One region of the Pseudomonas sp. GW821-FHT07F01 genome, then DNA from elsewhere that is predicted to be linked to it. Evidence: riboswitches for the same ligand, from Rfam matches in the RefSeq annotation. Region 1 holds a riboswitch; each other region holds the start of a gene.
The links. A riboswitch is a leader RNA that binds a small molecule or an ion and turns the genes downstream of it on or off. The one in region 1 is predicted to bind cobalamin.
Positions count from the first base shown of each region.

Region 2: it holds a riboswitch for cobalamin, as region 1 does, so the genes downstream of both, AC07R1_RS08035 (CbtB domain-containing protein) here and AC07R1_RS04690 (TonB-dependent receptor) in region 1, are expected to answer to the same signal.
Region 3: it holds a riboswitch for cobalamin, as region 1 does, so the genes downstream of both, AC07R1_RS00960 (TonB-dependent receptor plug domain-containing protein) here and AC07R1_RS04690 (TonB-dependent receptor) in region 1, are expected to answer to the same signal.

Region 1 is NZ_JBWKQO010000001.1:1,042,244-1,047,136, forward strand. Features, by position in the region: gene AC07R1_RS04690 (TonB-dependent receptor) at 1-1,521, opposite strand, end outside; cobalamin riboswitch at 1,632-1,836, opposite strand; gene AC07R1_RS04695 (NAD-dependent epimerase/dehydratase family protein) at 2,200-3,132, shown strand; gene AC07R1_RS04700 (bifunctional glycoside hydrolase/polysaccharide deacetylase family protein) at 3,213-4,893, shown strand, end outside.
Region 2 is NZ_JBWKQO010000002.1:409,940-414,832, forward strand. Features, by position in the region: gene cobN (cobaltochelatase subunit CobN) at 1-1,558, opposite strand, end outside; gene cobW (cobalamin biosynthesis protein CobW) at 1,562-2,632, opposite strand; cobalamin riboswitch at 2,731-2,942, opposite strand; cobalamin riboswitch at 3,084-3,309, shown strand; gene AC07R1_RS08035 (CbtB domain-containing protein) at 3,406-3,594, shown strand; gene AC07R1_RS08040 (CbtA family protein) at 3,606-4,307, shown strand; gene AC07R1_RS08045 (cobalamin biosynthesis protein) at 4,304-4,717, shown strand; gene cobM (precorrin-4 C(11)-methyltransferase) at 4,800-4,893, shown strand, end outside.
Region 3 is NZ_JBWKQO010000001.1:223,332-228,224, forward strand. Features, by position in the region: gene AC07R1_RS00960 (TonB-dependent receptor plug domain-containing protein) at 1-1,341, opposite strand, end outside; cobalamin riboswitch at 1,494-1,697, opposite strand; gene AC07R1_RS00965 (arginine N-succinyltransferase) at 1,914-2,987, opposite strand; gene AC07R1_RS00970 (arginine N-succinyltransferase) at 3,037-4,053, opposite strand; gene AC07R1_RS00975 (APC family permease) at 4,226-4,893, opposite strand, start outside.

The DNA.
Region 1 (4,893 bases):
GCTGATCAGGTTGCTGACCCCGTCTTCACTGGTGGAGTACTGGCCGTACAGCGACAGTTGATCGGTGACCGCGAACACCAGGCCGGCGCGCCAGTTGCCGCCGGTGAGGCTGCGATCGGTGCGGGTGCCGGCGCGCAGATCACTGCGATCGATATGGTTCTGGTCGCGGCGGATGCCGGTCACCAGCGACCAGCGCTCCGACAGTTGCAGGCGGTTTTCCGCAAACAGGGCGAAAGTGCGGGTGCTGCTGTCGGTCTGGGGCGAGAAGGGCGAGCGGCTCTGGAAGTAGCCCGGTGCCGGGTTCCACGGGTCGATATAGTCGCTACCGATATCCTTGTAGGGCGAGTTGTTGGCCACGCCGAAGCGAATCCTGTTGTACTCCAGGCCGACCACGGTCCTGCTGTCCAGGCCGAACAGCGAGTGGTTGAAGGTGAAGCTCTGGCGATCGCCGATCTGCTCCTGATCGTGCTTGATCTCCAGGTAGTCGCCGCGCAGCAACTGCTCCCGGGAGCTGACCCAGTTGTAGGCTTCGGCGTTGCGCCAGTGGCGGCGGCTCTTGATGTAGTAGAGCTGGTTGCTGGCGCTGAGGTTGTCGCTCAGGGTCCAGTCGGTGTTGAGCCGGGTCCATTCGTCGTTGTAGCGCTGCACGGCGTTGCGCAGGTTGTAGTTCTTGTCCCGCAGGCTGTCGCGGTATTGGCCGGCAATCAGCGGCGTGCCGAAATAGCTGGCGGGTTCGCTTTCACCGCGTTCATGGGCCAGGGTGAAACCGAGGTCGTCGGTGGCTTGCCAGCGTAGCGCCGCGCTGAGTGCCAGGCTGCGTGACTGGCCCTGGTCGACCCAGCCATTGCTCTGCTGCTGGTTCAGGGTCAGGCGGTAGCTCAGGGTGTCGGTCAGCGAGCCGCCGCTGTCCAGGCCCAGTTGCTGGCGATCATGGGAGCCATAGCCCAGGCGCAGGCGGTTGTGGATCTCACCGTCGAAGGGCTTCTTGGCAATCACGTTGATCACCGCGCCGGTGGCGCCTTCCCCGTACAGCACCGAGGCCGGGCCGCGGATCACGTCGATGCGCTCGACCATCCACGGGTCCACCGGGAAGGTCTGGCTGCCGGCGCCGGTGTACAGGCGCGCGCCGTCGAACAGGGTCATCACCGAGGAGTGCCCGGTAAAGCCGCGGGCCGACAGTGCGGTATTGCCGTTGCCCGGGGTGGCGATGCTGGTGATGCCGGGGGAGCGGGTGACGGCATCCTGCACCGTGAGGTTGTTGCGGTTGCTGATGGCGTCGTTGCCCAGGCTGCTGGTGCTGGCCGGAGTCTCCAGGGCCGTGAGGTTCAGCCGCGAGCCGGCGGGCAGGGGCGTGTCCAGAGAGGTTTGCGGGGCGCTGGAGACTCCGCTCACTTGGGCCTCGGGCAAGACCAGGAAGGTTTTCTGTTCAGCCTGTGCCAGGGCCGGGCAGGCCATGCAAGGCAGGAGGGTGAAACACAGCGAGGGGCTCGCCAGGTGTTGCAGCAAGGAGGTGCGGGACATGCGATTCCTACTACTTGTAAGGAATGAATGAATCCCGGAGGGAACAACGCATAGGGAATCGCGGGCAGCCGCGCCCACGAAAACCGGACTGCGCCCGCCCACCGCGGGGTTGTCAAACGAAGTGGCAGGCCGGTCTCCGGGCTCGCGAGGGTCATGAGGCATTCACCTTCCCATGCCTTGGCACAGTGGTCTGTCGAATGCTTCGCTCGCTTACCGTTGCGGGGGCAGCGCCGGACTGATCATCGAAATGACGCACCGGCTTCCCGTTTAACCCCATGCACGGCGGCATGGGACACCTGAAACTGGCGCGCATATGAGCACTGCCGAGCCCTTGCGTCAATGGCATGTGGCCAGCTACGGCGGCGGTTTCAGCGCTTTATGCTGGGAAAGTCAATATATTGACCTATTTTTCCTGGCGCTTAAATAATCGACAAATATCGACGCATTATTGACGATTTTGCTTTTCTGACCCAGTATGTCGGCGCTGAGCGATTGATTATCTTGAGTTTTTTTTTGACGCCAAAGCTCTGAACTCTGCTCCGAAAAAAGGCGAAACAGCCTATGGGGCAGAGCAGCCAAACAAAACATGATGGCCAGGATGGCAAGTAGCCAGGGCTGATCCGTTGGCTGTGCTAGCTTCAGACGGCGTAGCCGCGATTTTTCTCTTTGGAATGATCTATGTCTGCCGAACGGATACTGGTTACTGGGGGCGCTGGTTTTATCGGTTCTCACCTCGTGGATGCACTGCTGGCCAAGGGTTATGCGGTGCGGGTTCTGGACGACCTTTCCACGGGCAAGGTCGGCAATCTGCCCATGGGCGATGCTGGCCTGGAACTGCTGGTGGGGGATGCCGCCGATGCGGCACTCCTGGCGGATGCCGTTCAGGGCTGCGATGCCGTGGTGCATCTGGCTGCTGTGGCGTCGGTCCAGGCTTCGGTCGAAGACCCGGTGGCCACCCACCAGAGCAATTTCATCGCCACCCTGCGCCTGTGCGAGGCGATGACCGCGGCCGGTATCCGCCGCGTGGTGTTCGCCTCCAGTGCTGCGGTCTATGGCAATAACGGCGAGGGCACGCCGATTGCCGAAGACACCCCCAAATCTCCCCTCACGCCCTACGCGGCGGACAAGCTCGCCAGCGAGTACTACCTGGACTTCTACCGCCGCCAGCATGGGCTGGAACCGGTGATCCTGCGCTTTTTCAATATCTTCGGCCCGCGCCAGGACCCTTCATCGCCGTATTCCGGGGTGATCAGCATTTTCAGCGAGCGGGCCAAGGCCGGGCGGCCCATCACCCTGTTCGGCGATGGCGGGCAGACCCGCGACTTCGTCTATGTCGCGGACCTGGTGAAGATCCTGGTGCAGGGCCTGGAATGCCCCGCGCCGGCAGCCGATGCCACCAATGTCGGGCTCGGCGGGGTGACCACCCTCAACGATCTGATTGGCGCCCTGCAGCAGATCAGCGGCAAGCCGCTGCAGGTGAGCCACGGCGCGACCCGCTCCGGGGATATCCGCCATTCCAAGGCCGACAACCGCCGCTTGCGCGAGCGCTTCGACCTGGGCACGCCCAGCAGCCTGGCCGAGGGCCTGGAACGGCTTTACCGCAGCCTTTAGTTCGTTGCCTTAGGGGCGCCCGCCATGGCGGCTGCCCTAGAGCCTGATGTTGTGCAGATTGATCTACTGAAGAGTGAGTTATGGATATCGAGTTTCGCAGGGGGCATGTCTGCAAAGTGGTTCGACGCCTGTTTACCGCATTGGCCTTGTGTGCCACCAACACCCTGGTGCAGGCCGCACCCGCGGCGCCCGCCAGTGTCGGGTTCTGGTACGCCGAGCAGCCACCCTTGCAGGAGCTGGCGCAGTTCGAATGGGCAGTGGTCGAGCCCGGCCATATGGCCAGCGCCGATGTCGCCACCTTGCGCAAGCTCGGCAGCCAGCCGTTCGCCTACCTGTCGGTAGGGGAGTTCGACGGCAACCGCGCTGCCCTGGCCAAGCAGGCCCTGGCCCAGGGCGCGAGCCCCGTGCGCAACAAGGCCTGGGACAGCCAGGTGATGGACATCGCCACCCCGGCCTGGCGCGAACACCTGTTCAAGCGTGCCAAGGCGCTGCAGGACCAGGGCTACGCCGGCCTGTTCCTGGACACCCTGGACAGTTTCCAGTTGCTCCCCGAGGCCGATCGCGAACCGCAACGCAAGGCCCTGGCCTCGTTCCTGCGGGAACTGCACAGCCGGCTGCCCAACCTCAAGCTGTTCTTCAACCGGGGCTTCGAGGTACTGGGCGAGCTCGATGGCGTCGCCTCGGCCGTGGCGGTGGAATCCATCCACGCCGGCTGGGATGCCTCGGCCAAGCGTTACCGCCCGGTTTCCGAAGCCGACCGCACCTGGCTTGAAGGCGAACTCAAGCCGCTGCGCGCACGCAACATCCCGCTGGTGGCCATCGATTACCTGCCGGCCAACCGTCGGGAAGAGGCACGCAAGCTGGTCCGGCAATTGAGCCAGGAAGGCTTTATACCGGTGGTCACCACCCCGGACCTCAACGCCCTGAGCATGAGCACCGTGGAAGTCCAGCCGCGGCGCATCGCCATGCTCTATGACCCGCGCGAAGGGGAACTCTACGATCACGCCGGGCACCGCATGCTCGGTGGCCTGCTGGAATACCTGGGTTACCGGGTGGACTACTTCCCGGTGGACGACAGCCTGCCTGCCTACAGCTTCGCCGGCCTTTACGCCGGGGTGGTGCTGTGGATGACCAGCGGCCCGCCCGAGGACAGCCGTGCCTTCTATAGCTGGGTCGGCCAGCGCCTGGATGAGCAGGTGCCCCTGGCGATCATGGCCGGCCTGCCGATCGAGGACCGGGCGCTGCTCAAGCGCCTGGGGCTGAACCTGGCGGCGCCGGGGGCTCGCGATGCCCTGCATGTGCTGAGCCAGGACAAGAGCCTGATCGGCGCCTTCGAGGCCCCGGTGGTGGCGCGCAGCCGTGAACTGACCCGCGTGAGCCTGCTGCCCGACGGGCCGAAACCAGCCCTGGTGCTGGGCGATGACAAGGGCGGCAAGTACGTCCCGGTGGCCACCGCCGCCTGGGGCGGCATGGCCCTGGCCCCCTATGTGGTGGAGGCCAATGTGGAGCGCAGCCGCTGGATCCTCGACCCGTTCGCCTTTATCCAGAAGGCCCTGCGCCTGCCGTCCCAGCCACGACCGGACACCACCACCGAGAACGGTCGGCGGATCGCCACGGTGCATATCGACGGTGACGGTTTCCCGTCCCATGCCGAAGTGCGTGGCACCCCGTATTCCGGGCGCCAGGTGCTGGACGACTACATTCGTCCCAACCCGTTCCTGACCTCGGTCTCGATCATCGAAGGCGAAGTCGGGCCCAAGG
Region 2 (4,893 bases), on a different contig from region 1:
AGACCGCGCTGGGGTCCACCTGGTAACCCCGGGCCGGCTGGATACCGACGAAGGTCAGGCCAAAGCGCAGGCCGGCGATCATCATCCGCCCGTTGCGGCACATCGGGTCCTGCGGCGGCGTGCCCCAGCGTGCCAGCACCGCTTGGCGGTTGGCTTCGGGCAGGGCCTGGAACAGCGTCAGGTAGTCGGCCATGGCCAGGCTTTGCTGGCAGGGGCGCTGGTCGAGGCTGTCCAGGTCGTTGCTGACCCCACCCAGCAACTGCTGGATCAACTCGGTGCCGCTGGCCGGCAGTTCGGCCGGCAGCGGATAGCCTTCGGCGTGCAGTGCCTTGAGGATGTTCAGCGCCGCCGCCGGGGTGTCCAGGCCCACACCGTTGCCGATGCGCCCGTCCCGGGTCGGGTAGTTGGCCAGTACCAGGGCCACGCGTTTGTGGCCGTTGTCCAGGCGCCCCAGTTCGACCCAGCGCCGGGCCAGTTCGGCGACGAAATCCATGCGTTCGGGCTGGCCGCGATAACAGACCACGTCCGACTGGCTGCGCTCGCTGCGCCAGGCCAGGTCCTTGAAGCTGATGGGCCGGCTGATGATGCGCCCGTCCAGTTCCGGCAAGGCGATGTGCATGGCCAGGTCCCGCGGCCCCAGGCCCTGCTCGCTGTCACGCCAGCCCGGTTCGTTGTCCTGGGCGCAGATCGCCTGGATCACCGGGATATTGCGGCGGAACGGCCGCAGGTGCGGGGCTTCGGGGCTGGACTGGGCGAAGCCTGTGGTGTTGAGGATCACCCCGGCCGCGGTTTCATCCAGCCAGTCTTCCACCTGGCTCAGGCAGCCCGGTTCCTTGAGGCTGGCCACCGCTATCGGCAAGGGGTTGAGGCCCGCCGCCAGCAAGCGCTGGCAGAACAGGTCGATAAAGCCGGTGTTGGCCGCCTGCAGGTGGGAGCGGTAGAACAGCAGCGCTGCCACGGCTTGCCCCGGCTGCCAGTCGGCCTGCCAGTCACTGAGGGCAGCCTGGCTTTTGTGCGGGTGGTAGATCGCCGTGCGTGGCAGGGCCTGCGGTTCGCTCCAGGGGTAGTCGCGCCCCAACAGGCCGCTGGCCAGGCAGCGGTAGAAGTTCAAGGCGTTATCGCGGCCGCCCTGGCGCAGGTATTGCCACAGGCGATCACGCTCGATGGGGCCCACGGTGCTCAGGTCGCCGAGTTCCGGGTCGGGGCGGTCGTCCCCCGGCACCAGGATCAACTGCACCCCGCGCTGGGACAGCTCCACCAGCCGCTCGACGCCGTAGCGCCAGTAGGCGATGCCACCGTGCAGGGAAATCAGGATGACCTTGGCGTGGCGCAGCACCTGGTCCACATACAGGTCCACCGAGGCGTGGTTCTGCACCTGCATCGGATTGGCCAGGCGAAAGCTGGGGTAGTCCTCGGGCAATTGCTCGGCGGCGTCCGCCAGCAGCGCCAGGCTGGAATCGCCGCTGCACAGGATCACCAGCTCGGCGGGGGTTTGTCCCAGGTCGGCAATGTTGTCATCCGACACGAAACCGCCGGGCTGGGTCCTGAGCAGGTGCATGGCTTAGACGCTGAGTGCGGCGCGCAGTTGCGCTTCGAGCTGGGCGGCGTCCAGTTCCTGGCCGATCAGCACCAGGCGCGTGGTACGGGCCTCGTCGGCGCCCCACTTGCGGTCGAAGTGCTTGTCGAAGCGCGTGCCCACGCCTTGGATCAGCAGGCGCATCGGCTTGTTGGGGATGGCGGCGAAACCCTTGACCCGCAGGATGCCGTGCTTGACCACCAGTTGGGTCAGGGCGTCCAGCAGCAGGCTTTCGTCGGCCTGGGGCAGCTCGATGGAGATGGAATCGAAGGCGTCGTGATCGTGGTCGTCGTGATCGTCATCGCCGTCATGGTGATGGTCGTGATGGCTGTGGCGGCCGTCGATGTGTTCCTCGGAACCGGCACCCAGGCCCAGCAGCACATCCAGGGGCAGGCGACCGCTGCTGGCTTCGATGACCTTGACCGCCGGCGGCAGCTCCTCGGCCACTTCCAGGCGCACCTTGGCCAGGTCTTCGGGGCTGATCAGGTCGGTCTTGTTGAGGATCACCAGGTCGGCGCTGGACAGCTGGTCGGCGAACAGCTCATGCAGCGGCGATTCGTGGTCCAGGTTGGGGTCGAGCTTGCGCTGGGCGTCCACTTGATCGGGGAAGGCGGCGAAGGTGCCGGCGGCCACGGCCGGGCTGTCGACCACGGTGATCACCGCATCGACGGTGCAGGCACTGCGGATTTCCGGCCACTGGAAGGCCTGGACCAGAGGCTTGGGCAGCGCCAGACCGGAGGTCTCGATGAGGATGTGGTCCAGGTCGCCACGGCGCGCCACCAGTTCGCGCATCACCGGGAAGAACTCCTCCTGCACGGTGCAGCACAGGCAACCGTTGGCCAGCTCGTAGACTCGGCCGCTGGCCTCTTCCTCGGTGCAGCCGATGGCGCATTGCTTGAGGATTTCGCCGTCGATGCCCAGCTCGCCGAATTCGTTGACGATCACCGCAATGCGCCGGCCCTGGGCATTGTCCAGCATGTGCCGCAACAGGGTGGTTTTGCCCGAGCCGAGGAAGCCGGTGACGATGGTGACGGGAAGTTTGGCCAGTGTTTTCATCGGATGCCCTTTGGCAAAAGGAGGCGGGCAAACGGGACGAGAACCGCAACGCCGGGCGCGCGGAGATTTCGCCACCGGATCACCCCGCCCGGTTGTAGTGAGAATCTTGGATCGAGGCAGGTCTCCTGGCTGAGGGCTTGCCAGTCGTCGGACCGGCGATTGCTGCGCCTTCCCACCGGCGTCGTCGACACCCATGCAGTGGCCTTGCAGCAATCGAACCCTTCACAGTTGCGGGGGCAGCCGCGGCATCGACCGCGTTCCCTTCTTAGCTTCGACCCGTGGCCGAAGAACCTCGAAAGCGCAAGGCTACGCAGAGCCAGGGGGACGGTCAATCGACAATGCGCCCGTAGCAGCCGGCTTGCCGGCGAAAGAGCCATTGAACCTTGCACGAGCACGGCGCACACCTGCGCAGCGGTCACGGCAATTGACGCCCCTGCCCCGCCCATGATCTCCTACACACCTTGTTACGGGTGCCCCTTACAGGGTGAAACGGGAAACCGGTGAATCACGTGCTTAACTAAAAAGCCGTGGCCAGTCCGGTGCTGCCCCCGCAACGGTAAGCGAGCGAAGTGTCAGATCCACTGTGCCAAGGCATGGGAAGGCGACACTTGCCGGCACGGCATGACACAGCCCTGCCCCTCGCAAGCCCGGAGACCGGCCCGCAACACTTACATAACAACCCGCGGTGGGCGGGCGCTGTTGCAAACCCTGCGTGGCCATCACGCGGGGTTTTCCTGCGCCTCTACCCCGCTGACACTCCAGAGGGAAGCGCCATGTCGATCATCAGCAGCACCAGCCACTCCGCCAGCACGACCTCCACCCTGAGCCAGCGCCTGGTGGCCGCCATCGGCGCCTCGATCCTCGGCGCGTGCCTGGTGTACTTCGCCGGCTTCTCCCACATCGAGGCGGTGCACAACGCGGCTCACGACACCCGCCACAGCGCCGCCTTCCCTTGCCATTGAGACCTGCCGACATGATCAAGCGTATCGCGCAAACCGCAGGTTTCACCGGCCTCTTGGCCGCCCTGCTGCTGACCCTGCTGCAAAGCTTCTGGGTCGCCCCGTTGATCCTGCAGGCGGAAACCTATGAAAAGGCCCCCGCGGCCGAAGTCCATGAGCACGCCGAAGGCGCCATGGCCGTCCACAGCCACGATGCCGAAGCCTGGGAGCCGGAAGACGGCTGGCAGCGCGTGCTGTCCACCACCGGAGGCAACCTGGTGGTGGCCGTGGGCTTCGCCCTGATGCTGGCCGGCCTCTACACCCTGCGCGCGCCGAACCGCACGTCCCAGGGCCTGCTCTGGGGCCTGGCCGGCTATGCCACCTTCTGCCTGGCGCCGACCCTGGGCCTGCCGCCGGAACTGCCGGGTACCGCCGCAGCCGACCTGGCACAGCGGCAGATCTGGTGGGTCGGCACCGCCGCCTCCACCGCTGTGGGCATTGCCCTGATCGTGTTCGCCCGCAACTGGCTGCTGAAGATCCTGGGCGCGGCCATCATCGCCGTACCCCACGTGATCGGCGCGCCGCAGCCGGAAGTGCATTCGATGCTGGCCCCGGAAGAACTGGAAGCGCAATTCAAGATCGCCTCGCAGCTGACCAATGCGGCCTTCTGGCTGGCCCTCGGGCTGATCAGCGCCTGGTTGTTCCGGCGCAAGAGCGCGGGCCAGTACTCGGCATGATCGAAGTGAGCGCAGCGCCGACCCTGGTGGTCGGCCTGGGCTGCCAGAAAGGCTGCCCGGTGACCACGCTGCGCGCCTTGCTCGACCAGGTCCTGGCGGCGCACCAGTGGCAGGCCCGGCAGGTCCTGGCCCTGGCCAGCATCGACCTCAAGCGCAACGAACCCGGCCTGCTGCAACTGGCGGAGCAACTGGAACTGCCGCTGACCTGTTTCAGCAGCGGCCAGCTCGCCCCCTTTGCCCTGCGCCTGAGCCACCGCTCGCAAATCGCCTTCGAACGTACCGGCTGCTACGGCGTGGCCGAAAGTGCCGCCCTGGCCCTGGCCGAACAGCTGTCACCCGGCCCGGCCACACTGCTTGTTCCCCGGCAAAAATACGCCCAAGCCACCCTGGCATTGGTCGCCGCCCGGTAGAATCCCCGATAATTCCCGCCTTCGATCATGAGCAATCTTCATCTGAAGCACGGCTCCCGACCTTTTTTCACAGGACACAGCCATGACTGTCTATTTCATCGGCGCCGGCCCCGGCGACCCGGAACTGATCACCGTCAAGGGCCAGCGCCTGATCCATCGTTGCCCGGTGATCATCT
Region 3 (4,893 bases), 820 kb from region 1:
GGGGTTGCCTTTTTCGTAGTCCTCGTTGGCGTACAGCTGCTCGGCGTTGGGCAGCTTGAAGGCGCTGCCGTACTGGCCGCGCAGTTGCCAGTGGGGCGTCAGGTCGTAGAGCGAGGTGAGCATGCCCACGGTGGCGCTCTCGCCGCCGCTGATTTTCTCGTGGCGCACGCCCAGGCTCGGGTGCCAGTCGGGCAGGGCGTCGAACACCGGGCGCAGCTGGGTGTACAGGGCATTGGCCTGGGCCTGCTTGTTATCGATCTTCAGCACGTCGTCCTGGCCCTTGAACCACTGGTTGTCGGTGCCCAATACCAGCACGTGGCCGCCGTCCAGCTCGGCCTTGCCCTCGGCCTGCAGGCCCCAGTCGGTGAAGCCCCAGTAGTCGTTGTGGTTGCGCACCTTGAGGCTGGCGTCGTCGAGGCTGTCGATCCTGGTGTAGCGGGTGTCCCAGTCGTTGACATGGCCCTTGACGAAGTAGCTGAAGCCTTCGCCCAGGCGCTGCTCGAAGGTCGCGGTGGCGATCTGCTGGATGCGGTCGTTGGTGGTTTTCCGGTTGTTCACCGGGCGGGCGAAATCCAGGTTGGCGTCGCTGTACTGGTAGAACAGTTCCAGCCGCGAAGCGTCGCCAAGGCCCTGGATCGCCTTGGCGCCGAAGGTGGTCACTTCATAGCTGCGTTTCTTGTCCCGGGTGTTGGCGTTGTAGGCGCTGTTGCGAAATGGCTGGTAGCCATCGGAGACGTTGTGGCTGACATAGGCCAACAGCCCCAGCTCGCCCAGGCCGTTGCTGAGGATCTGCTCGGCGCGGGCGTCGCCGCTCCTGCCCATGAAACTGTCCAGGCCCAGGTTGACCTCGCCGGAGACGTCGCGGGTCTGCGGGTTGCGGGTGACGATGTTGATCACCCCGGACACCGCCTGTGTACCGAACAGCAGGCTCTGGCCACCCTTGAGCACCTCGATGCGCTCGATGGCGTTGGCCGGCAGGGTATCCAGGTACAGGCCGCCGTACAGGCGGTTGTTCAGGCGCACGCCGTCCAGCAGGATCAGGGTGTCGTCGTTGCGCCCGCCCAGCAGGGAGTAGGTGCCGTAGTCGAAGGGGCCATTCTTGGGCGCCACATACAGCCCCGGCACGTACATCTGCAGGACCCGGGTGATGTCGCTGCTGGGGCCGGCGCGTTCTATCTGCTGGCGGTCGATGATCTCCACCTTGCTGCCGTACCGGGCCATTTCGGCCACCGTGGTGGACTCCACCGAGGGGGCGGAAACAAATTGCCGGTCCAGCGTCAGGGGGCTGTCGTCCGCCAGCAGCAGGGGGCTGAACAGGCAGCCGAGCAGGGCGCCGCTCATGGTGCGGCGAGGTGCACGCCAGTCGCGTGCAGGCAAAGTGTCAGGTGTTGTCATTGTTGGTCTTCTCGAAAGTGTCTTCGGGAAGCACGCAGGAGAGGGTATCGGCCACGGGCACGCGACCATACCGGCCCATGCCCGCCCACCGCAGGATTGCCAAACAGACGTCACAGGCCGGTCTCCGGGCTTGCGAGTCTGGCGGCATTCGCCTTCCCATACCTTGGGTACAGTGGCCTGTTGAATGCAGCACTCGCTTACCGTTGCGGGGGCAGCACCGGACTTGCCCGAAAAGGGGCGCACCGGTTTCCCGTTTCACCTCCTGCACGGCGGCAGGAGGCACCTGAAACTGGGCGGCATATGAACATCCGCCCCGGCGTTCGTCAACGTTGCGCCTGCCGCCAGGTGTTACCGGATTCATCGCCCTGACGCCTCTGTAGCCGCTGCCGAGCCCGCGAGGCTGCGCAAAGGCCCGCAGGGCCTTGCTTGGCAGTCTCATGTCGAGCACCTCAGCGGTCTTGAGATTTCGCGCCCCTGCGGGCCGTTCTTTCGAACGCGGCCCGAGCCTGCGGCAGCGGCTACAGGAGCAGGGCGCTTTGCGGGGCCAGGTGCCGCTGTGCGTGCAGGGCCGTGCGTGACTCGCAGGCCAGCAGCGGCGCCGCCCGTACCGAGTCGCCCGGCTGCAGTTGCAGGCGCTTGGCGGTCAGCCGGTCCACCAGCAGGCAACCCGAAACCAGGCGCCCGGGGGCGGCGGTGATGCGGCAGCTTTCCAGGCGCCGGTTGTGGATCAGCCACACCGGCGCCTGTGCGTCCGGAGTGCCCACCAGCAGGGGCAGGGTCTGGCTTTCGCGCACGCTGCGGATCTTCGCCACCTCGGCCTCGATCAGCGGCCCGCCATCGAAGATGTCGATGCAGCCCTGATGGCTGAAGCCTTCGTCGCGCAGGATGCTCACCGCCTGTTCGGTGCTGGCGTGGGCCTGGCCGATGGCGGCCTGTGCCTGGGGGCTGAGCAGGCAGGTGTACAGCGGCTGGCGCGGCATCAGTTCGGCGATGAAGGATTTGCTGCCGTGGCTGGACAGGCGATTGGCCTGCTGGAAACCCATCTTGAAGAAGTGCCGCCCCAGGCTGTCCCAGAACGGCGAGCGGCCCTGGCTGTCGAGCTGGCCGCGCAGTTCGGCCACCAGCTTGTCGCCGAACAGCCGGGGGAATTCGGCGACAAACAGCAGGCGCGCGGTGGACAGCAGGCGGCCGGTGTAGCCCTGGCGGTGATCGCGGCGCAGGAACAGCGAGCACAGCAGCGACTGCCCGGTCATCTCGTTGCACAGGAACAGGGTCGGGATGTGCTTTTCGATGCCCAGCACCGGGGCGCTGCCGTGGGTGGTGCCGACCCGGTAGTTGTAGCAGGGCTCGCGCAGGCCGATGGCGCCGCTCAGGCCGCAGACCCCGATCACCTGCTGCTCGTCATCTTCCATGACGAACAGGTAGTCGGCATCGGCCCGCTCCACCTGGTTGGCGAAGGCTCGCTGCGCCCAGCGCACCCGATGGGCCAGGCGCTCGGGGTCGGTGGACAGGTTGTTCAGTTCGCGACAGCTGCCTTCGAGCAGGCTCAAGACCGCCGGCAGATCGGTGACGCGGATCGGACGGACGATCATTGGCGGGCTCCTGGCAATGACGCCGGGCAGGGGGGCAACAGGGGCCGGTTCATAAGGCAACGCTCCGTACCGGCTCGCCCGGCGCCAGTTGCAGGGCCTGGAACATGGCCGGGTCGAGGCCGATTTCAGCGCCCGGGGCGGTGTCCAGCGCCGCGACTATGGCGCGAAAGCCCTGCAGCCGCTCGTTGCTCAGCAACCACTGCTGGCCCTGGCCGCTCTGGGGGCTGGGGTAACTGGTGGCAACCCGGCTCTGGGCGATCGAGCGCAGTTGGTGGCTGCGCCCCTGAAGGGTCGGCCCGGCATCGAACAGGTCGACGTACTGGGTCGGCGCGAAGCCTTCGTCGATCAGGATCTGGCAGGCCTCCCGGGCATCCGGGTGAACCTGGCCGATGCAGTCCTGGGCCGCCTGCGCCAGCATCGGGATGTACAGCGGGTACTGGGGCATCAGTTCGGCGAGAAAGCCGCGGCCCTGCAGGGCGCACAGGCGCTCGGCCTCGACATAGGGCAGGTCGAAGAAGTGCTGGCCCACGGCTTGCCAGAACGGCGACTCGCCGTTGGCGTCGCTGTAGCCGACGATCTCGCTGATGCAGCTGTCGGCGAAGCGCTGGGGGTGGGCGGCGATGAACAGCAACCGCCCGCGGGAGGTGAGCTGGGCCAGTGGCGTGCCGCCCAGCGGCGGGTCGACATGGAAGCTGCGCAGCAGGGTCTGTTCGCTGAGGTCGTGGCACAGCGACAGGGTGGGCACCCCGTGCTGGATGTTCAGCTCCCGGGAACTGCTGATGAACGGGCGGTTGCGCAGGCTGTAGAACGGGCTGGCAAAACCGGCAGTGGCGAGGATGTCCGAGCAGCCGCGCAACTGGCCGCTGTCGAGGTCCTCGAGCACCAGGAAATAGTTCTCCGGGCCCTGGCTGGCCTCGCTCTTGGCGAAGGAGGCCTGGGAATCGAGGATCTTGTCCCGCAGGCAGGTTTCGTCATCCACCAGGGAGGTCACGCCCAGCAGGCGTTCGCGGGCCAGGCGCCGCAGTTGGGGCAGATCGGATAACGCCACCGGACGCAAGGCCAGCATGGGTGTACTCCTGTATCAAGGGCCGCTTGCCCCGGGGGGCAGGCACTGGCCAGACATCACTGTCGGTTACCACGCAGTTCCATGGCCGCGGCATCCGGCGGCCAGTCCCCGGGCCGCTCTTGCTGGCAGCGCCGGGGTTGGCGCGACGCCCTGGGGCGCCGCGCGGGTGCAACTAGTGCTTGAGCGGGTCGGGCAGGGCGGCACCGCTGCCCAACTTGTTCAGCAGGAACAGGTAGACCAGCCCGGCAAGGATCCAGATGGCGCCGAGTTTCTGCGCATCCACGCCCATGTTGTACATGATGGCGCTGACGATCACGAAGCCGATCACCGGGCAGATCAGGTGGCGCACCACCTGGCCGGACTTCTGCCGGCGCCAGTAGAAATTGATCACGGTGATGTGCAGCAGCATGAAGCCGCTCAGGGCGCCGAAGTTGACCAGGGAGGTCAGGGTGTCCACCGAGTTGATGAACAGGTAGCAGATCAGCAGCGACAGCACCGCCACCAGGTAGATGCTGATGTGCGGGGTGTTGTGTTTGGGGTGGACCTTGGCCAGCACCTTGGGCAGCTTGCCGTCGCGGGCCATGCCGAACAGCAGGCGCGATACCGCGGCCTGCGAGGTGATGGCCACCGCCACGCCCCAGGCCAGCGCCGTGGCCACTCCGGTGAGGGTCGCCAGCCAGCTGCCGGCGGCCAGTTCGGCGATTTCATAGAAGGCGGTGTCGGCGGACTTGAAGCCCATGCCGGCGGCCAGGTCGGTGGCGATCCAGGTCTGTACCACGAAGATCGCGCCCATCACCACCAGGGTGATCAGCGCGGCGCGGCCGACGCTGCGGCCCGGGT